DNA from 3 places in the Allobosea rubneri genome. Region 3 is predicted to be linked to each of the others. Evidence: predicted binding sites of a transcription regulator. Region 3 holds the regulator's gene; each other region holds the start of a gene.

Region 1 (7,009 bases), on a different contig from region 3:
TTGCTCCGACGCTCGCAATGGGAACTCGCCCAGTGAGCGGGCGGTTCCAATGATGTGCGGACGAAGCCTTCAAATTGCTCTCGAGGTGACATCATGTCGAGTTACGAACACATCATTCACAAGGACAGCAAGGTGTCCTTGTTCACGCGGGTTGCGCAGTCGGTATCAAGCTGGACCGGAAAGCCGCTCACCTTCTTCGTCGCGGTCGGCCTGATCGTCGTCTGGGCGGTTTCAGGGCCCATCTTCGGCTTCAACGATACATGGCAGCTCGTCATCAACACCTCGACGACCATCATCACCTTCCTGATGGTGTTCATCATCCAGAACAGCCAGAACCGCGATACGGCCGCGATGCAGATCAAGCTCGACGAACTCATCATCCGGCTGGAAGGAGCGCGCGAGGAACTCCTCGATCTGGAAGAGATGGACGAGGAGGATCTGGTCGTCATCAGGCGTGATTTCTGCAAGCGGGCCTCCAAGGCGCGTCGTGAAGCCGACGACGGGAACTCGGGTTCTGCCTAAGACTCCGCGGCTGGTGGAGCCCGCCGGACTTCGACGCGATCGAGGCCGCTGACGCCGAGGCGGCGATCGCTGACCTTGAGCAGCATGCCGGGATCAGCATCGTAACGACGGATGTCGAAATGCCCGGTTCGGCTAACGGGACGAGCTGGTCTTTGCCATCCCGGACGTTGGCCTCCCGTCCACATTATCGTGGTCTCCGGGCGGATTAAACGTGGCGGGCGACCTGCCCGAGCACGTCCCTTTCATCGCGAAGCCCTATCGCCCGGCCGAGCTCGAAGCCGCCCGGCGCGCAGCCACCTAGCCTAGGATTGCTGTCAGCGGCAGCTTGATCGACACGACCACGCCTTCCCGTCGCCAGTCGTGCGAAAGAGTGCCGCCAAACTGGCGCACGATTGTCGTGTCCAGCAGACGGCTGCCGAAGCCGATGCGCTCGGGGACGGCTTCGATCGCGGCGCCCCCGCGTTCTTCCCAACGCACATTGAGCGCGTCGTCCTCCGTATCCCACGAGATCGAAACCTGCCCCTCTTCGGATGCCAAGGCACCGTACTTGATCGCGTTGGTGGCGAGTTCGTTGATGACCAGCGCCAGCCCGCTGATCGATTGCGGTCGGACCGACATCGTCGTTCCGTTCAACAGGAACCGTGTCCCGGCGTCGTGCTCATGGGGTTCGACGATCGAGCGGATGACGTGATCAAGATCCGCAGCGTCGACTTTGTCCTTGGTCATGACCATCTCGTGGGCGCTGGCGAGCGCCAGCATGCGGCCCGTCAGCGTCTGGGAAAAATCATCTTTGTCGCGAGCGCTTTTGGCCCCGAACCGGATCATCGTGTTGACCAGCGCGAAGAGGTTTTCACCCGATGGCTCATCTCTCGGGAGACGGTTTCCTGTGCCTCGAGCGCACGTTTGAGTTCTTCCTCGGATCGCTGGACACGCAGAACGGTCCCGACGAACGACGCCAGATCTCCGGCCACCCTCGCGTGCCCGCTGTGGAAGTGGCCAACGCTGTTGGAAACGATCCAGAGCGTGCCAACAGGTTCCGTGCGCCCGACGAAGAGCGGAACGAGCAGCACTTCCGGGACAACGATCCCGGCTTCAGCCACCCAGTCATAAACGCGCTCGACATGCTGCATCAGCACGGGACCGGTCCGATCGAGTGTGATCCCGCAAGGGCTGTTGTTGCGGGGCGTCGTGGCATTATTGAAGCGGGCGAGCTCGCCGATTAGATGGTGCCAGCGGAACACGCCGGGCGCGGGTTCGGGTTCGTACAGGCTTAAGCCCGCGGAGTTGGCTCCCGACATGCGCATCGCGATCTCGACGAAACGCGGCAGCACCTCTTCCGGAGCCTCGCCCAGCCGGAGTGCCAGATCCTGGATGTATTGCTTTTCCTTGAGATGGTCGGCTGATCCGATCGGGCGGCTCGTGAGCTCGTCCGTGATGTCGAATTCCAAGGATTGCGTTACTGCTATCGACATAGGATCCCCGCTGGTGAGTATAGATAATCACCCGAGTCTCTTCTGACCATCCGTGGCTTCAGAATGGCCTCTGGCGTTCAGCGTTCGGGATGCGCCGCTCAGGACAAGCGTTGCCGACAAGCGATGTAAGGCGGCGCCCGCCACTGCGCGAGATCGTTCCGTGTTTCCCTGTCCTCAACGACAAATGACTGGGACGAATTCGTCTCCGCCCTGAAACTTGTCGAGCAATTCGGCTGGCGGGGGACCTGCTTCGTCTACGCAGCCATCCAGCGGCCGGCGACAACGAAATGCAGGCGGTCGAGCATCGCCGGGCGCTCACGCGAACTCGCGCCTGCCCCGCAACCGGCACCTCATCCAACCGTGTCGTGTATCTTGGCGACCGCATCTCGAATTTGGCGGTCCATGCCTTGCGCTGGCGGGCGATCCCCGCCGCCGCTGGGAAGACAACGCCACGTCCGTGCTTCTGGTTGCAAGCATCCAAAGCCTCCATGAGGCGGCCGCTCTTGTCGCGATCGAGGGCGCCGATCAGGGCGCGCTGAGAGTTCTCCGGCGGCACGATGTCGACGGTCATCAGCCCGGCCTTGGCGTAGAGATAGCCCGACTTCCAGATCCGCCTCGCGCCCCACTTCGCAGCGCGCACTAGCACAAGGGTGTCGTTGCTCGCCTCCGGGAAATCGACGGTGACCGAGACCGACCGAGACGGGCCGTTGTCGAAGGGCGAGGTGTGGAAGAAGACTGTGACGTGGTCGGTCGCGAGGCCATGGTGCCGGAGCTTCTCGCCGAGCCGTGTGGCATGGGCGGCGATGGCTTCCTGCATCATCTCCAAGTTGTCTACTCGCCCGGAGAAGGATCGGGTAACGGCGCAACCCTTCCGGGTCGGCGCCACGGCCTCGAGGTCGAGGCAGGGCTGGCCGCGAAGCTCATGGATGATCCGCTCACCGACGACCGTCAACGTCTTCCGGGCGAGCTTGGGATCCAGCGCGGAGACGTCGGCGGCCGTCTGGCAGCCGAATGCGCCCAGCTTGGCCTGACTGGCACGGCCAATGCCCCATACGTCCTCCAGCGCGACGAGCGGCAGCCACTCGCGCCTCGCCTCTTCGCTGGTCAGGTCGCAGACGCCGCGGAGTTGCGGCGTACTCTTGGCGATCTTGTTGGCGAGCTTGGCGAGCGTCTTCGTCGGTCCGATGCCGACGCAGGTCGGGACACCCGTCCAGGTTGACACCGTCGATCGCAGGTCTCGACCGAGTTCCTCGCGTTGCTCCGGGACGACCGGCGTCAGGTCGAGGAAGCTCTCGTCGATCGAGTAGATCTCGATGTCAGGCGCGAATCCCTGGTACACCGTGTTCATGCGGCGGCTCATGTCCCCGTACAGCGTGTAGTTCGATGAGAAGACGACGACGCCCTCGCGCTTGCAGAGTTCGCGGATCGTGAACATCGGCGCACCATCCGGATGCCTAGCGCCTTGGCCTCGGCCGTCCGGGCGACCGCGCAGCCATCGTTGTTGGACAGCACGATGACGGGCCGCCCCTTCAGTTTCGGATCAAAGACCCGCTCGCAGGAACAGTAGAAGCTGTTGCCGTCGATCAGAGCGAACGAGCGGGTCATCTCCGGAAGCGCCGCACCGTGTTGGTCACGACGCCGAAGATCTCGATCTCGGCGTCCGGCCCGGGGTCGTAGTCGGGATAGCGCCGGTTGCCGAACGCGAGACTTGATCGGCCCGCGGTGGACTTGAAGATCTTGATCGAACGCTCGCCGTTGACGTCGACGACAACGGCGTCGCCGTCACGCGGCTTCAAGCTGCGATCGACCGTGATCAATGAGCCGTCGAAGATCCCGACATCGATCGCGCTGTCGCCCGCGACCGTCATGATGAAGGTGGCCGGGGCGTTCTGGATCAGCGCCCGGGATAGATCGATCGGGACGTCGAGGTAGTCGTCCGCCGGCGAGGGGAATCCCGCCCGCACTGCCTTCAGGTAGACCGGCAGAAAGATCGGTGGTCCCAAGACGGCGGGCGACATGTGCATCGGAACGGGCTCCTATTTGAAGGAACAAAATAGGAACATTGCCCTCTGCCAAGTCAAGATGCGAGTTGGCAACAGCCGGGGAGCGCGGCTAGGCGTGCCGAGGCTGGGGAGGGTGAAATGTTCAATGAAATCATCGCCGTCGAGATCAAGGACGGCAGGATCTTCATCGATGACCAGGCCCAAGGCTTGGAGCGCGACGATCAGGAGCGCGTTTTGCTGCTACCACGAGCAGGTCGCCGATCCGCTCGTCGCAGGAGGAAACTCTCCAACGGCGAGCCATACCCAGATCGGCCTAGTGGGCTACCCTGATCCTCAGAAGCAGGACCGTGACGCCGATCGCGTCGCTGTTGGTGTGTTTGCCAGCAGAACCGCTCATTGATTTCGATGTTATGCTCTCAACCCAAGGTGGAGCAGAGATTAAAGCGCCGATCGGGTTGGGGGCTCGGTTGGCAAGCGAAATCCAGCCCCTTCGTTCGCAGTAGCCTTTAGAAAGACGATGCCCTTCCGTTCGAGCGCGCGCTCGACGGCGATAGCGCTTCCGAGCGGACGCTGGTCGTCGCCACGACCCTCTACCCGGCTCACGGTCCTGCGATCGATCCCTGCTTCCGCCGCGAGCTCGTCGAGGCTGAGCCCGAGCGCAATCCTGGCCGCTCTCAACAGCTTAGCAGTCGCAACCATCTCGGTGGAATGGCACGCGACCGCCTTGGAATCCAGCTTGTCAACAATTTGTCCCAAACAGGAAAACCTTGCCCATGCAAGAATTGAATTGTCCTGATCGGGACATTTAGGTATGCGGGATTCAAACCTGATCGGAGACATGCCCCGAATCACGGTTGAGGACGCGTCATGGAACTCTTGGTTTTGGCCAGATCTGGTTGCGCCGTTGGCCGAATGACAATCGGCTTGCTGCTGGCACATGGGATGGTCGAGCTCTGCCTGAAGCCATTGCTCGTGCATGTTTTCGCGGATGGCGAATCCCTCTCCTTAGCGAGCGAGGAGGAGGAGGCGCGGTTCTCGGGGATCACGTTGAGGCAAGTTCATGGGCGCTCAATAGGTGCCGATGCTCGCGCACGCCCGGACGATCATTGCTTACGTCGTGCCGAGCGCGACGGGCAGTTCGCTAGTCGAGTTCCCGGGTGAATCTAGCAGGAACGGCATTCCGATGGATCCAATAGATTTGGCTTGGGCGGAACGGCGGGCAGGGCTTGAACTCGAGATCGAACGGCTGACGCGTCTCGTCGCCGACCTCAAGTTGTTCTGCGCAACGAAAGCTCCGGCCAGCGCCGAACTCGCGACGGCGCCGATGCTTGATCGATGGCTGGTGACGTCAAGGCCCGCCTATTGCCTCGTCGGCGAGGTCTCCGGACATCCGCTGCTGGCGGGATCGGGGCGCAGGGTCGTTACCTCCGACCTCGTCGTGATCGACGGAGAGCGCGGTTGGGCGAGAACACGGTCTCGCTGGTATCGGCTCGGCACGCACATCAAGTCGACGTCCGGCGGCTGAAGTTTCCGCTCAACGAGATCCATCGAGGGAGCCGAGAAAATTACCTCCGGCTTCCAACTCATCGTCGCGCGCGTTTCGCACCCGACGCGGCCAATAGGAATGATGCATGCGTCTTCTCGTCCTATCCGACATTCATCTTGAATTCGGCCCCTTCGAACTTCCCGATGACATCGAGGATTTCGATGTCGCCGTATTCGCCGGCGACATCGGGCGACCGATCGCGGACGCGATTGCGTGGATCGATCGGCAACGGAGCGGCCCGCTCAAGGGGAGACCGGTCGTCTTCGTGCCGGGGAACCACGAGTTCTATCGAGCAGAGCTCGCTGAATCCTTGAGCACGGGCGAGATCTTGGCCCAGCGGGCCGGAATCGACATGTTGGCGCCGGGAATGGTCGTCGTCGGCGATACACGCTTCATCGGCTGCACGCTCTGGACCGACTACGCCCTTCTGGGAGACGCAGAAGAGGCGCGACTCGCGGCGCTCCTGAGAATGAACGATCACCGCCTAATCGAGGTGGTCGAAGATGGACGACGGAGGCGCTTCCTGCCTCCGCACGCCGCCGCGCTCCATGCCCAGGATCTGAACTTCATCGTGGAGAACCTCCGGAAGCCATTCGGAGGGAGTACGGTCGTGGTCACGCACCACGCTCCTCACCCTGGCTCCGTTCAACCCCGATACCGGGGGGACGCGCTGTCGCCTGCTTTCGCCTCCGACCTCACCGAGGTCATTGAGCAATATAGACCCGAGCTCTGGATCCATGGTCACGATCACGCCTCCCACGACTATTGGGTCGGCCAGACGCGTATCCTTTCGAACCAAGCCGGCTATCCGCACCGCGGAGGAGGACGCGAGAACCCGGAGTTCAATCCGAGCCTCGTCGTCGAAGTCTCTCCATTTCGCAATTGTCGCTAACCGGGGTCCAGTCCGATGAGAAAACGGAATGGCAGAGTCTTGCGGGACCGCGCCAACATTATCCGCAGCGCTGGCCGCCTCTTGGCTTATTGCGCGACGATCCGTGGTTGCCGGCCGTATCTGCGCCGCGGCGGTACCCTCGCACTCGTCCTGATCGTCCCAGACGATGCCGACGTCGAGGACTACCGGCATGCAACCAACTTCGCGTTTTCGAAACCTGATCGGTTCGGCGGCTTCGATTTTGGCGACAACGCGAAGATCGTGGTCGCCCCCGATCACTGGCGAAAGGAGCGAAAAGAGGCCACTCAGGACGACCTTCTGAAGCACGATTGCCTTGTCATTCTTGCGAAAGATGTGGCCGAGGTTCCGAACGCGGTAATGGCGGCAATCGACGACGTGGTGAAGTTGGACCGCCCTCAGGTCCGGCACCTCATGGCGGCCAGTCGCGTCTGCCTTAAGCGGCGGATGAGTGTGGTGCAGGCCGAGGAGCTTGCTGCCATGCCTCTGGATCTCGTCGGTTCGATGCTGTGGCGGACCAGGCCCGTGTCTCAATCTCTAGATTGTATGAGGGAGG
Region 2 (7,009 bases), on a different contig from region 3:
CGCGGCGCGTTGGAGCGGGAAGGGCGTCGCCGCCGGTACTCTCCTCTCAACGCATGAAGGCGTTGCCGTTCGGCGGATTGCCGCATCGGCGGTGGGAGGGCTAGCCTTTCGCCGCGATTCGACCCTGGAGCCGACATGCCCGGCGATTTTTCACTGCCGCCAGGATTGCGGCGCCGCGACGTGGTGGTGCGCGATACCGTGCTGCATGTCGCCGAGATCGGCGACGGGCCGGCGGTGCTGCTGCTGCATGGCTGGCCGGAATTCTGGATGACCTGGCTGCCGCTGATGAACCGCCTGCATGGCGAGTTCCGCCTGATCGCTCCCGACCTGCGCGGCTTCGGCGACAGCGCCAAATCGCCCGCGCCGCGCAGCGATGTCGGGGCCAACAGCCATGCCGACGACATCGCCGCCCTGCTGGAGGCACTCGGGACGGGGCCGGTCGGCGTCGTCGGCCACGATGTCGGGGCCTATGTCGCCCAGGGGCTGGCGCGGCGCCATCCGCAGCGGGTCGAGAAGCTCTTGTTTTTCAACTGCCCGACGCCGAGCGTCGGCTCGGCCTGGGTGCGCGAGGGCCATGTCAACGAGATCTGGTACCAGTCCTTCCAGCAATTGCCGCTGGCCGAACAGCTGATTGGCTCCAGCCGCGAGGCCTGCGCGCTCTATCTCGGGCATTTCCTGACGCATTGGTGCCATCGCAAGGACGCCTTCGCGCCGGTCTTCGACCGCTGGGTCGAGAATTTCCTGAAACCCGGCAATCTGCGCGGCGGCTTCGACTGGTATCGCAGCCAGAATGCGGCGCGGATCGCCGCCATCGACGGTCATCCGACGCCTTCCGTCCCGATCCACCAGCCGACGCGGGTGCATTGGGGCCGACACGACCCGGTCCTGAAGGCGGAATGGAGCGCCTTCCTGTCCTATTATTTCGACGACGTCGAAGTGACCTATTGCGAGGACGCCGGTCATTTCGTCCATGTCGAGGCGCCGGACGAGGCGGCCGAGGTGTTCGCTGACGTCTTCGGCGACTGAGCTGACGGGTGCGCGACTATTTTCGCTTTTGCCTCTCGCCTTCCCGCCCGGGAGGCCTACATGAGCGAAAGCGGCCCTCGCGCGCGCAAGTCGGCGAAGGACGGAAACCGAGGGCGATTCAAAATCTTGTGGTTTTTGAATCGCTTGCCGCGACATCTCGCCGTGAACGAAACCTGATTCTGCGGGAGTCAGCGATTCGGCCTCGCTTCGTTCCGGACTCGTTCTGTTCACGGCCCGGGTTGCCCTTGGGGCGCCCGAACCGGTAGGGCTGGCCCGGTATTTCGCCGCGCAGGCTGCAGGAAAGCTCCAGCGTCTTGATCCAACCCCGCTCCCTTCCGCCTTCGCTCCGCGCACGCGGCGTCACGGCGGTGCTCGGCCCGACGAATACGGGCAAGACCCATCTCGCCATCGAACGGATGATCGCGCATCCCACGGGGATGATCGGCCTGCCGCTGCGCCTTTTGGCGCGCGAGGTCTATCAGCGCGTCGTCGAGAAGGTTGGTCCGGAGGCGGTGGCGCTCGTCACCGGCGAGGAGAAGATCAAGCCGGAGCGGCCGCGCTTCTGGGTCTGCACGGTCGAGGCGATGCCGCGTGACCTCGCCGTCGACTTCGTCGCCGTCGACGAGATCCAGCTCGCCGCCGATCTCGACCGCGGCCATGTCTTCTCCGACCGGCTGCTGAATCATCGCGGCCGGGCCGAGACGATGCTGATCGGCGCGGGCACGATGCGGCCTCTCATTGAGCAGCTGATCCCGGGCGCCAATGTGGTGACGCGGCCGCGCCTCTCGAACCTCACCTTCGCCGGGGACCGCAAGATCACCCGGCTGCCACGCCGTTCGGCGATCGTCGCTTTCTCGGCCGAGGAGGTCTACGCCATCGCCGAGCTGATCCGCCGGCAGAAGGGCGGGGCGGCGGTGGTGCTGGGCGCGCTCTCACCGCGCACGCGCAATGCCCAGGTCGAGATCTACCAGTCCGGCGATGTCGACTATCTCGTCGCCACCGACGCGATCGGCATGGGGCTCAACCTCGATGTCGACCACATCGCCTTCGCCGGCGACAGCAAGTTTGACGGCCATCATTTCCGCAAGCTGCATCCGGCCGAATTCGGCCAGATCGCCGGCCGGGCCGGTCGTCATCTGCGCGATGGGACGTTCGGCACCACCGGTCGGGCGCCGCCCTTCGATGCCGAGCTGGTCGAGGCGATCGAGAATCACCGCTTCGAGCCGATTCGCCAGCTGCAATGGCGAAATTCCGATCTCGACCTGCGCTCGGTCCCGGGGCTGCTCGACAGCCTCAACCGGCAGCCGCAGGAACAGGGAATGACCCGCGCGCTGATCGCCGAGGACATGACCACGCTGGAAATCCTGGCGCGCGACCACGACGTCGCGAGGCTGGCACAAGGCAAGCCGGCCGTATCGCGACTCTGGGAGGTCTGCGGTCTGCCGGATTATCGCAAAATTGCGCCGATGCAGCATGCGGACCTCGCGACAATGCTGTATCTTCGGCTGATGCGGCACGGCCGGCTCGATCCGGACTGGTACCGGGGGCAGCTCAATGCGCTCGACCGCACCGATGGCGAGATCGACACGCTGTCGGCGCGTATCGCGCAGGTCCGGACCTGGACCTTCGTTGCGAACCGTCCCGACTGGTTGCCTGATCCAGAGCATTGGCAGGGGGTGGCGCGTCTTGTAGAGGACAAGCTGTCGGACGCTTTGCACGAAAGGCTCGCCAGCCGTTTCGTCGATCGGCGCACGAGCGTATTGATGCGTCGCCTGCGGGAGAATGCGATGTTGGAAGCTGAGGTCACTGCGGCGGGCGACGTGCTCGTCGAGGGCCAGCATGTCGGGTTGCTGCAAGGTTTCCGCTTCACGGCGGATCCCAAGGCCGGCGGCCCCGAAGCCAAGGCGCTGAACGCCGCCGCGATGAAGGCGCTCGCCAGCGAGATGGAAGCGCGCGCCTCGCGCGTCGTGCTTGCAGGCGACGAGGCCTTCGTCCTGTCGCATGACGGTTTCATCCGCTGGATCGGCGAGCCCGTGGCGCGCCTCGTCGCCGGCGAGAAGGTTCTGGAGCCGCGCCTGCGCCTGCTGGTCGAGGAGCATCTGACCGGGCCAGCGCGCGAGCAGGTCGAGAACCGGCTGACGCTCTGGCTGAAGAATCACATCACCAAGCTGCTCGGGCCGCTGCAGGTGCTGGAGGAGGCCGCGAGCCTGACCGGCATCGCCCGCGGCATCGCCTTCCAGGCGGCCGAGGCGCTCGGTGTGCTCGAGCGCGCCAAGGTCGGCGAGGAGATGAAGACGCTCGACCAGGAGGGGCGGGCCGGCCTGCGCCAGCTCGGCATGCGCTTCGGCGCCTTCCATCTTTACGTTCCGGCCCTGCTGAAGCCGGCGCCCCGGGCGCTCGCCGCCCAGCTCTGGGCGCTGAAGCATGGCGGCCCGGAGCAGGGCGGGCTCGACGACATCGCCCATCTCGCCTCGTCCGGCCGGACCTCGTTCCCGGCCAACAAGGACGTGCCGAAGGGGCTGTACAGGGCTGCCGGTTATCGCGTCTGCGGCGAGCGTGCTGTGCGCGTCGACATCCTCGAACGCCTTGCCGACCTGATTCGTCCGGCCATCGCCTATCGCCCCGGCATGACGCTCGGCCAGCCGCCGGCGGGCGCCGCCGACCAGGACGGCTTCGTCGCCACGGGCGCGATGACCTCGCTCGTCGGCTGCGCCGGCGAGGATTTCGCCTCGATCCTGCGCTCGCTCGGCTATGTCTCGGTGAAGCGGCCGGGCCCTGCGATCACTGTGCCCCTCGCTGCGACGCCGGAGCCGATCGTGGCTGCCCCGGCGGCTGAAGCCTCGCCTGCGGGCGAGGGGGACGCCGTGGCCGAGGCCGTTTCGGCCGAGAATCTCGACGCCTTGAATGCGGAGGCCCCGTCCGAGGCTGCGGCCTCCGAGAGCGAAGCGCCCGAAGCTGCCGCCGCCGAAACGCCGGATGCTCCTGTGCTTACCGAGGCCGAGCTCGCAGCTGCGCCGGATGAGGCGGCCGTGGTCGCCGCCGAGGCCGACCAGCCGGCCGTCTCCGAGCCGGTCCCGGCCGATGCGATGTCGGCCCTAGCCGAGCCGGTAACCGACGTCGCCGCTGCCGAGACCGCCGTCTCCGCCGAGGAGCCGGCCAAGCCGGCCGAGCCGGAGCTGATCGAGGTCTGGCGGCCGCATCGTCATCAGGGCGGAAGGCGGCCGGAGCAGGGTGCTCGCGGGCGTCGTAACGACCGTCGCCCCGGCCATCAGGGTGAAGCTGCGCCGGCCGGAGAGGCTGGCGGCGGGGCGCGTCCGGAAGGCGGTCCGCGGCCAAATCGCAATCGCTGGCGCGAGGGCGGCTGGAACGGCCAGCGCCCGGCGGCCGGCGGGCAGGCTCCCGCCGGGGACGCTGCGGGCGGCGCGCCGGAGCGGCAGTGTCGCGGTGGTCGGCCGGAAGGCGGCAATCGCCAGGAGCGTGGTCCGCGGCCGGAGTTCCGGCGCAATGAAGGCAGGCCGGGCGGTGGTCCGCGCCGCGACGAGCGCGGCGGTAAGGAGCAGCGCTTCCAGGCGCCGGCCAAGCCGCGTCCCGCCGAGCGTCAGCCGGATCCGGATTCGCCCTTCGCCAAGCTGCTCGCCCTGAAGGCGCAGCTCGAAGGCGGCGACGGGCGCAAGGGCTGAGGCGTCAGGCACGAGGTCCGATTGCGGGAAGACCGTCAGCGTCTCGACAAATGGCTCGGGTTTGCGCGCTTTGCGCGCAACCGCCCCGCCGCCGTGCGCCTGGTGGAGGACGGCCATGTCCGGGTCGCAGGCAAGCGGATCGAGAATCCGGCACAGGGGCTCAAGCTCGGCGATGTCCTGACGCTGGCCCTGCCGCACGCGACTCTGGTCGTGAAGCTGCGCGCGCTCGGCGAGCGCCGGGGCTCCTACGAGCAGGCGCAGACGCTCTACGAGGTGCTCGGCGGCGATCAGCGCGGCGATGCGTCGCTTGCGCCGGGGGAACCGAAGGGATAATCGCTCGGGATCGTGCGGCCGGCGTTGGCGCGGTCTGCAAGGAATGTTCCGAAACGGATGTTTCGGCAGAACTTCTTTATCGTTTCCGGCCTAAATGCGGCCTTGAAACACTCTCTCGACCGGTTCTAAGGATGCGCCGGTCGATCGGAAGGACAGCGCCATGACCTATGTGGTCACCGAGAACTGCATCAAGTGCAAGTATATGGATTGCGTCGAGGTCTGTCCGGTAGACTGTTTCTACGAAGGCGAGAACATGCTCGTCATCCATCCCGACGAGTGCATCGACTGCGGCGTCTGCGAGCCGGAATGCCCGGCCGAAGCGATCAAGCCCGACACCGAGCCCGGCCTCGACAGCTGGCTTCAGCTCAACTCGAAATATGCTTCGAGCTGGCCGAACATCACGCAGAAGAAAGAGCCGCCTGCCGACGCCAAGGAGTTCGACGGCGTGCCCGGCAAACTCGAGGCGCATTTCTCGGCGAACCCCGGCGAAGGCGACTGAACCTGCCCCTGGGGCATGCCCCCGACGCAGTCGACCATGGCGGGCCGGCGGGGCCCGCTGGCAGGCGCGAAAACCGTTTGCCTTTGATTCGGCGGGTTTTTTGTGGTATACAATTGCCACAGTCGAGTTCGTTCCGCCTGCCCCTGCGAGAATTCATGAATGGGGCGCCCCCATAAGCGCAGTCCGCAGAGCTACCGGCACCAAGTCCGGGGCTGTGCGACCTTCGTGTCCGGTGGCCATCAAGAAACAATCGGCTGAGGGAGCGTGTCGCGCCTGGAGATGACTTTCAAAGTCGCATCCGTCGCGTCCGGCAGAGTGGCGCTGGTTATTCCGACCAGCGACTGAAAGTCGCGTCTCCGCACATAGCGGACCGATGAGGAGTTGAAACGGCATGACCACTGCGAAGAAAGCTGCTGTGCGCCTGGGTTTCAAGACTGGCGAGTTCGTCGTCTATCCGTCCCATGGTGTCGGTCAGATCACGGCGATCGAGGAGCAGGAGGTTGCTGGCTTCAAACTCGAGCTGTTCGTCGTCAGCTTCGCCAAGGACAAGATGACCCTTCGCGTGCCTACCGCCAAGGCGGCGAGCGTCGGCCTGCGCAAGCTCGCCGATGGCGAGATCGTCGCCAAGGCGCTGGCGACGCTGACCGGCCGCGCCCGTATCAAGCGCACCATGTGGTCGCGCCGCGCCCAGGAATACGAAGCGAAGATCAACTCGGGCGATCTCGTCGCCATCGCCGAAGTGGTGCGCGACCTCTATCGCTCCGAGGCGCAGCCCGAGCAGTCCTATTCCGAGCGCCAGCTCTATGAAGCGGCGATCGACCGGATGACGCGCGAGATCGCGGCGGTCGACGAGATCACCGAGACCGAGGCGCTGAAGAAGATCGAGACCCAGCTCGCCAAGTCGCCGCGCCGGGCCAGCAAGGCCGAGGCGGCCGAGGCCGAGGAAGGCGACGAGGACCTGCAGGAAGAGGCCGCCTGAGGCGGTTTCCCCAGACCGGATATGGAAAGGCCCGGCGGAGCGATCCGCCGGGCCTTTTCCTTGATCGCCCGGCGGGGGCGCTCCCGGGCCCTCAGGCCGCCCCCGTCTCGCTGGCGAGAAAGGCGACCGTGCGCTCCCAGGCCAGCCTGGCGGCGGCGGCATTGTAGCGCTCGGCGCTGGTATCGTTGTGGAAGGCGTGGTCGACATCCGGGTAGACGATCGCCTGGTAGCGGATATGGGCGGCCTTCAGCGCGGCCTCATAGGCCGGCAACCCCTCGACCAGGCGGGTATCGCGCGCGGCGTGCTGGATCAGCAGCCGGGCCTTGATCTGCGGCACCTTGGCGAGGTCCGGCGAGCGGCCGTAGAAGACGACGCCGGCGGTCAGCTCGGGTGCTGCCACGGCAAGGTCGTTGACGGCGCCCCCACCCCAGCAGAAGCCGACGGCGCCGACCTTGCCGGTCGCGTCCGGCCGGGCGGCGAGCAAGGCGAGCG
Region 3 (7,009 bases):
CGCTGCTCGACAGCGTTCCCGGAACCACCGGCGCCGAAACCCTGCCCTTGGCGCGCTGCGCCGGCCGTGTGCTGGCGGCCGATGTCGCGGCGCTGCGCACCCAGCCGCCCTTCGCCAATTCGGCGATGGACGGCTATGCCGCTCGTGCCGATGATCTCCAGCCCGGCAAGGAATTGCGGGTCATCGGCGAATCCGCCGCCGGCCGCGGTTTTTCCGGCGCGGTCGCCCCCGGCGAGACCGTCCGCATCTTCACCGGAGCGCCGCTGCCCGAGGGCACCGACGCCATCCTGATCCAGGAGCATGCCGAGGGCGTCGACGGCCCGGTGATCCGCGTCACCAAGGCGGCGGGCAGGGGTCAGTTCGTGCGCGCCGCCGGGCTCGATTTCGGCAGTGGCGAGATCCTGCTCGCGGCCGGCCGCCGCCTCGACAGCGCCGCGCTCGGCCTTGCCGCCGCAATGGGGCATCCGGAGCTTCCGGTTCGCCGCAAGCCCGTGGTCGCAATCCTCGCCACCGGCGACGAGCTCGTCCTGCCGGGCGAGCCGGTCGGCCCCGACCAGATCGTCGCCTCGAACAGCTATGCGCTGGCCGCACTGGTCGAGCAGGCCGGCGGCACGGCGCTCGATCTCGGCATCGCCCGCGACAATCATCCCGATCTTGCGGCCCGCATCGAGGCGGCGAAGGCGGCGAATGCCGATGTGCTGATCACGCTCGGCGGCGCCTCCGTCGGCGCGCATGACCTCGTCCAGGCCGCACTCAAGGCCCAGGGCATGGATCTCGGCTTCTGGAAGATCGCGATGCGGCCGGGCAAGCCGATGATGATGGGAAGGCTCGGCCCGATGGTCGCGCTTGGCCTCCCCGGCAACCCGGTCTCCTCGATCGTCTGCGGACACCTCTTCGTCACGCCGCTGATCGAGGCCCTGCTCGGCATGGCCGAGCCGGAGCGCGACCGCGGCGAGCCGGCGGTCCTCGCCGTCGACCTGCCGGCGAATGACGAGCGCCAGGACTATCTGCGCTCGACCTTCGTGACGGAGGCAGGCGAGCGCCGGGTGAAGCCCTTTCCCAAGCAGGATTCCTCGATGCTGGCGAACCTCGCCCGGGCCGAGGCGCTGGTGATCCGGCCGGTTTTCGCCGAACCGGCCAAGGCCGGCGATCCGTGCCGGATTATCCGGTTGCGCTGAGGCCGATCAGCGGCAGCGCAGATAGCGCGTGCCGCCATAGACGACCTCGTCGTTCGAGACGACCTTGAGGGTCCGGCTGGCGCGACGCTTCGGCCCGTCGATGCTGAAGCAGGTGCCGCTCATCCGGTATTCGTTGGCGGATACGCGCTCTATCCGGCTGAAATGGCAGCCGCCCTCGCCTGCCTCGCCGGTGCGGCCGCCGCGGTTGAAGCCGACATAGGCGCCCTCGGTCCCCTCCTTCAGCCATCTGCAGCCCTGCTGCGTCGGATCGCCGAATTCGCCGCGCACCGGCAGTTCGGCGGCACTCGCCATACCGGCCACAGCCGCGGCCATCATAGCGCTCAGACTCGTCAGCTTGACCGCCATCGCTCCCTCCCTCTCGCCGTGGCACCCCACGCTGGACAAAGCTTCGCTTGCACGCAGAAGGGCCAGTTTCGCGCGGCGCAATACGGCCGATGGACGTCCCTTGCGGAACACAAGGCGAACGGGTATGTTGTTCGTGCTTTGTTTCGATTCCGATGCGAAAGGCCGGGGCGGCGAGATCATGCTGACACGCAAACAGTTCGAACTGCTTCGCTTCATCCATGAACGCCTGCGAGAATCCGGCGTACCGCCCTCCTTCGACGAGATGAAGGACGCGCTCGACCTACGCTCCAAATCCGGCATCCACCGGCTGATCATGGCGCTGGAGGAACGCGGCTTCATTCGCCGGCTGCCGAACCGCGCCCGCGCGCTCGAAGTCATCAAGATGCCGGACGGGATCGGCGGGCCGCAGGCGCAGCGCGGGCGCTTCAGCCCGTCGGTCGTTCAGGGCGGCCTCGGCCAGACCCCGCCTGCCCCGGCAGCCAATCTAGCCAAGCCGCGCCCGGCGGGCGCCGAGGAGAACGGGCGCTCCACCGTCTCCATCCCAGTCATGGGCCGCATCGCCGCCGGCACGCCGATCTCGGCGATCCAGGATCGCAGCCATAGCGTCTCCATGCCCGCCGACATGCTCGGCGGCGGCGAGCACTACGCGCTCGAAGTCCGCGGCGATTCGATGATCGAGGCCGGCATTCTCGACGGCGACACCGTCGTCATCCGCAAGCAGGACACGGCCAATACCGGCGACATCATCGTCGCCCTGATTGACGACGAGGAAGCGACGCTGAAGCGCCTCCGCAAGCGCGGCTCCTCGATCGCGCTCGAAGCGGCCAACCCGGCCTATGAGACCCGCGTGCTCGGCCCGGACCGGGTCAAGATCCAGGGCCGGCTCGTCAATCTGATGCGGCGCTACTGAAGCATCCCGCTGTCCTCCGCCTGCTCGGTCGGCACGTTTGCGGGCGTACGTGCTGGCTCCGATGAAGAAGGCACGGTCGCAGGAGCGGGCCGGGCCCGGGTCCAGGGTCGCAGGCGCGTTGCGTCCTCGGCGGTGTAGGCGCGCCAGCTGCCGCCGCGCATGGACCCAAGCGCCGTCGCGCCATCGCGGGCGAGCGCGGCCCGGTCGATCAGTCGGGCGGTACAGGTGCCATTGACGTGGAGCGGCGTGACGACGAGGTCGGCGCGCTGGCAGTCCTCGACGATGGCGACGCGGTCCTTTGTGTAGGCGACATTGCGGCCATCCTTGAGACGGATCACGCAGCCGCGCGCGTCGCAGGCGGCGCCCTCTCGCAAGGTGGCATCATCCGGAGGGCGGGAATCGCCGTCGGCATGGAGCCATTGCGTCAGCACGAAGCGACTCGGCTTGCCTGCCAGGACGAGTCGTCCTTCGGCACCGCGCACCAGGATGCCGGAACCGTCGCGCTCGATCAGGATGTCGGGCCGCGTCGGGTCCGAGGCGAGCGCCAGGCCGGCGCAGAGCGGCAGCGCCGCGAGGAAGCGCAGGGCCGTCGTCCACAAGGTCAGCCAGAGCAGCGCCAGCGCGAACAGGGCGAGCGCCACGGGATCGAAGGCAGGCAGCACCATGGTCGAGCGTTCGATACCGGCGACCCAATGGGCGAGCTGCAGGACGAGACCGGAGGCCCAGCCCATCAGGGCCCAGCCCGGCCAGTCGAGCCCGAACGGATAAGCCAGCACGCCGAAGACCGCGGCCGGCATGACAATGAGCGAGACGAAAGGCAGGGCGAGCGCGTTGCCGAGCAGGCCGAACGGGTTGAAGGTCTGGAAGTGGTAGACGCCGAAGGGCGCAGTCGCGGCCGTCGCCAGCAAGGTGGTGACGATGATGCCGACGGCCGAGAGCCAGAGCGGCCGCAGCGGCCAGGGCCAGCTGGCGGCAGCCGCATCAGGCGGGCGCTCCTGCCAGCGTTCGGCGAAGGCGATCAGCGCCGCGACCGCGCCGAAGGACATCTGGAAGCTCGGCCCGAGCAGCGCCTCCGGCTCGCGCAGCAGGACGATGATCGCCGCCAAGGCGAGGTTGCGCATGCTGAGGGCCGGCCGGTCGACCAGAATGGCGCCGAGCATCACCAGCGTCATGATCAGCGAGCGCACGGTCGCGACTTCAGCGCCGGAGAAGACGCAATAGGCGGTAGCGCCGAACATGGCGGCGAGCGCAGCGATTTTCTTGACTGGCCAGAACAGCGCGATGCCTGGCGACAGCGCCAGCAATGCCCTTGCGAGCCAGAAGATCGTGCCGGCCGCCAGGACCATGTGCAGGCCGGAGATCGAGACGATGTGGTAGATGCCGGCGGCGCGCAGGTCGTCATTGGTCGGCTCAGTGATCAGGCCACGCTTGCCGGTGACCAGGGCGGCTGCCATCGCTCCCGCCTGCCCGCCGCCGATGGTGGCGATGCGCTCGGTCAGCGCATTGCGGGCCTGGTCGATGGCGACGCTCCAGGCGAGTTGCCGCGACTGCGGCACCGGCGCCGGTGCCAGCGCGACCTTGCCGGCGATGTTGCCGACGGCACCGATGCCGCGGAAGAAGGCGTCGCGGGCAAAGTCGTAGCCGCCGGGACGCGCCGGCCCGGGCGGCGGCAGGAGCCGCGCGGTCGCGACGATGTGATCGCCGGGCTTCAGTGTCGTCGCGGCCGTGCTGACACGTATCCGGCGCGGCCGCTGCTGCGGGTCGACACCCGGCATGTCGGTAACCAGCAGAACGAGGCGGACACCCTTTTCGCGCTGCTCTAGCGCCTCGATGAAACCTGTGACCTTGCCGACATGGAGGCGGGCGAGCGCCGGTGCCGCGATACTCGCCGTGCGCCAGGCTCCGGCCGCGAAGCCGGCCAAGACGGCGGCGAACCCCAGGCAGATCGCCATGGCGAGGCGCTTGTGGCGCAGCAGCGACGCTGCGAGCGCCGACAAGGCGAAGCCGAGCAGCGGCGCAATCAGGCCCGGCTCACGATCGGCGAGGAAATACAGGATGACGCCGAGCCCGAGCGGCACGGGCAGCCAGTTGAAGAGGCGGCGGCGCTCGACCTCGGTTTCAAGCATGGCACCTAGGCGCATGCGCCAGCTTGCGGGATTCCAGGCTGGGCTCTGCGTCAGACGGCGCGTCCACCCTGCCCCGCCTTGCAAGGCAAGGACAGCCGCAACGGCCTTGCGGCGACGCCCGGGCGGAACGGAGAGCAATCGGCCTCCCTTTCGCCGCCGGCGCAGGAAGCGCTTAACGGCGGCCGCAAAGCCATGTTACAGCGACCGCGCCGGTTGTCAGCCCCGGCCGAGACCGCCCGTGAGCCGGCCCTCGCCCTTCATCCGCCCGTTCCGTCGGAGTCCTTCTTTCATGAGCGATGAGGTCGTCACGCGCTTTGCGCCGTCGCCTACCGGATTCCTCCATATCGGCGGCGCCCGCACCGCCCTGTTCAACTGGCTCTATGCACGCCGCCATGGCGGCAGGATGCTGTTGCGCATCGAGGATACCGATCGCGAGCGCTCCACCGATGCCGCGATCGCCGCGATCCTCGACGGTCTGTCCTGGCTCGGCCTCGATTGGGACGGCCAGACCGTCTACCAGTTCCAGCGCGCCGCTCGTCACCGCGAGGTCGCCGAGCAGATGCTCGCCGCCGGCAATGCCTATTATTGCTATGCGACGCCGCAGGAACTCGACGAGATGCGCGAGAAGGCCAAGGCCGAAGGCCGGCCGATGCGCTATGACGGGCGCTGGCGCGACCGTGACCCGGCGACGGCGCCGGCCGGCGTCAAGCCAGTGATCCGCCTGCGGGCCGAGCAGACCGGCGAGACCGTGGTCGAGGACGAGGTCCAGGGCCGCGTCGTCTGGCAGAACGAGAATCTCGACGACCTCGTCCTGCTGCGCTCCGACGGCAACCCGACCTACATGCTCGCCGTGGTCGTCGATGACCATGACATGGGTGTCACCCATGTCATCCGCGGCGACGATCACCTCACCAATGCGGCGCGGCAGACGCAGATCTATCAGGCGATGGGCTGGAAGGTTCCCAGCATGTCGCACATCCCGCTGATTCACGGCGCTGACGGGGCCAAGCTCTCCAAGCGCCATGGCGCGCTCGGGGTCGATGCCTACCGGGCCATGGGCTATCTGCCGGCCGCCTTGCGCAACTATCTGCTGCGCCTCGGCTGGAGCCATGGCGACCAGGAGATCTTCTCGACCGAGGAGATGACGGCGCTGTTCAACCTCTCGTCGATCGGGCGCTCTCCGGCGCGCTTCGACTATGCCAAGCTGGAGAACCTGAACGGGCTCTATATGCGCCAGTCGGACGACCGCGAGCTGCTGGAGGCGCTCAAGGCGATCCTGCCCGAGATCGGGCCGGCCCGCGGTGTGCCGGCGAAACTCGACCCGGCGCTCGAAAGCCGGTTCCTCGCCGCCATGCCCGGACTGAAGGAACGCGCCAAGACTTTAGTCGAACTGCTGGACAGCGCCTTCTATCTCTATGCCCAGCGTCCGTTGGCCCTCGAGCCCAAGGCGGCTGCGCTGCTCGACGATGCGGCGCGCGAGCGGATGCCGAAGCTGGCCGCGAAGCTCGCGGCGCTGCCGGATTGGGAAACCCCGGCGCTCGAAGCCGCCGTGCGTGAATTCGCCGAGGCAAACAGCGTCAAGCTCGGCCAGGTGGCGCAGCCGCTGCGCGCCGCCCTGACCGGCCGCACCACCTCTCCGGGGCTGTTCGACGTGATGGCCGTGCTCGGGCGCGAGGAGGTTCTGGCGCGGCTCTCCGACGTCGCCTGAGCCGGCAGCGCAGGAGCGGCGATGCCGCACTGCGGGAGGTAACAGCGAAGGCCATGTCGCTCTCTGTTGAACCCCTCCCGGAAATGGTCTAGCAACGCGGCGTGGCGGCTGCTCCTTCCCCGGAGCGGCCGCTGCCAAAAACGCTTCAAAATCAGTCTGATGAACGCTTCCTCGCCGCAGCGGCACCCTCACATTCCGTCATGGAGCCGGCATTGCGGAGCTTCGGACGGCGCCAGATGACCAGTGATCGGTCGGAACGACATTCGGCCGCTGAGATGATTTGAGATCGAGCCTGAAAGGATCGGCATCCATGAGCGGAACCACGAGTCAGTTGAGTGTCGACGGCAAGACCGTCGACATGCCGGTCAAGGCTGGATCGATCGGACCTTCGGTCATCGACATCGGCAAGCTCTACGCCCAGACCGGGATGTTCACCTACGATCCCGGCTTCACCTCGACGGCGAGCTGCGAGTCGCAGATCACCTATATCGACGGCGACGAGGGCGTGCTGCTCTATCGCGGCTACCCGATCGAACAGCTCGCCGAGCATGGCGACTTCCTCGAGACCTGCTACCTGCTGCTCTATGGCGATCTGCCGACCGCGGCCCAGAAGGCCGATTTCGACTATCGCGTCACGCGCCACACCATGGTGCACGAGCAGATGGCCCGCTTCTTCCAGGGCTTCCGCCGCGATGCGCACCCGATGGCAGTGCTGGTCGCC

The links. Region 3 encodes LexA, which represses DNA repair genes until DNA is damaged. Its sites were predicted from a motif close to TGTTCNNNNTGTGTTCNG; they were not measured.
Region 1: RKE40_RS19370 (LexA family protein) is a predicted target of LexA. The motif match lies at 4,039-4,056, and genes of this name have one in related genera.
Region 2: RKE40_RS11910 (helicase-related protein) is a predicted target of LexA. The motif match lies at 1,235-1,252, and genes of this name have one in related genera.

What each region holds. Positions count from the first base shown of each region.
Region 1 covers NZ_JAWDID010000033.1:5,373-12,381, forward strand. The annotation lists gene RKE40_RS19350 (low affinity iron permease family protein) at 94-522, shown strand; gene RKE40_RS19355 (HWE histidine kinase domain-containing protein) at 820-1,347, opposite strand; gene RKE40_RS19360 (GAF domain-containing protein) at 1,344-1,970, opposite strand; partial or broken gene RKE40_RS19365 (Y-family DNA polymerase) at 2,332-3,599, opposite strand; gene RKE40_RS19370 (LexA family protein) at 3,596-4,018, opposite strand; gene RKE40_RS19375 (hypothetical protein) at 4,136-4,327, shown strand; gene RKE40_RS19380 (helix-turn-helix domain-containing protein) at 4,436-4,975, opposite strand; gene RKE40_RS19385 (DUF6634 family protein) at 5,079-5,522, shown strand; gene RKE40_RS19390 (metallophosphoesterase) at 5,629-6,435, shown strand; gene RKE40_RS19395 (AAA family ATPase) at 6,475-7,009, shown strand, end outside.
Region 2 covers NZ_JAWDID010000015.1:1,284-8,292, reverse strand. The annotation lists gene RKE40_RS11915 (alpha/beta fold hydrolase) at 136-1,026, shown strand; gene RKE40_RS11910 (helicase-related protein) at 1,344-4,706, shown strand; gene RKE40_RS11905 (RNA-binding S4 domain-containing protein) at 4,728-5,039, shown strand; gene fdxA (ferredoxin FdxA) at 5,200-5,538, shown strand; gene RKE40_RS11895 (CarD family transcriptional regulator) at 5,930-6,517, shown strand; gene RKE40_RS11890 (dienelactone hydrolase family protein) at 6,609-7,009, opposite strand, start outside.
Region 3 covers NZ_JAWDID010000005.1:60,011-67,019, forward strand. The annotation lists gene RKE40_RS05200 (molybdopterin molybdotransferase MoeA) at 1-1,178, shown strand, start outside; gene RKE40_RS05205 (hypothetical protein) at 1,185-1,544, opposite strand; gene lexA (transcriptional repressor LexA) at 1,723-2,454, shown strand; gene RKE40_RS05215 (ComEC/Rec2 family competence protein) at 2,448-4,580, opposite strand; gene gltX (glutamate--tRNA ligase) at 4,870-6,288, shown strand; gene gltA (citrate synthase) at 6,599-7,009, shown strand, end outside.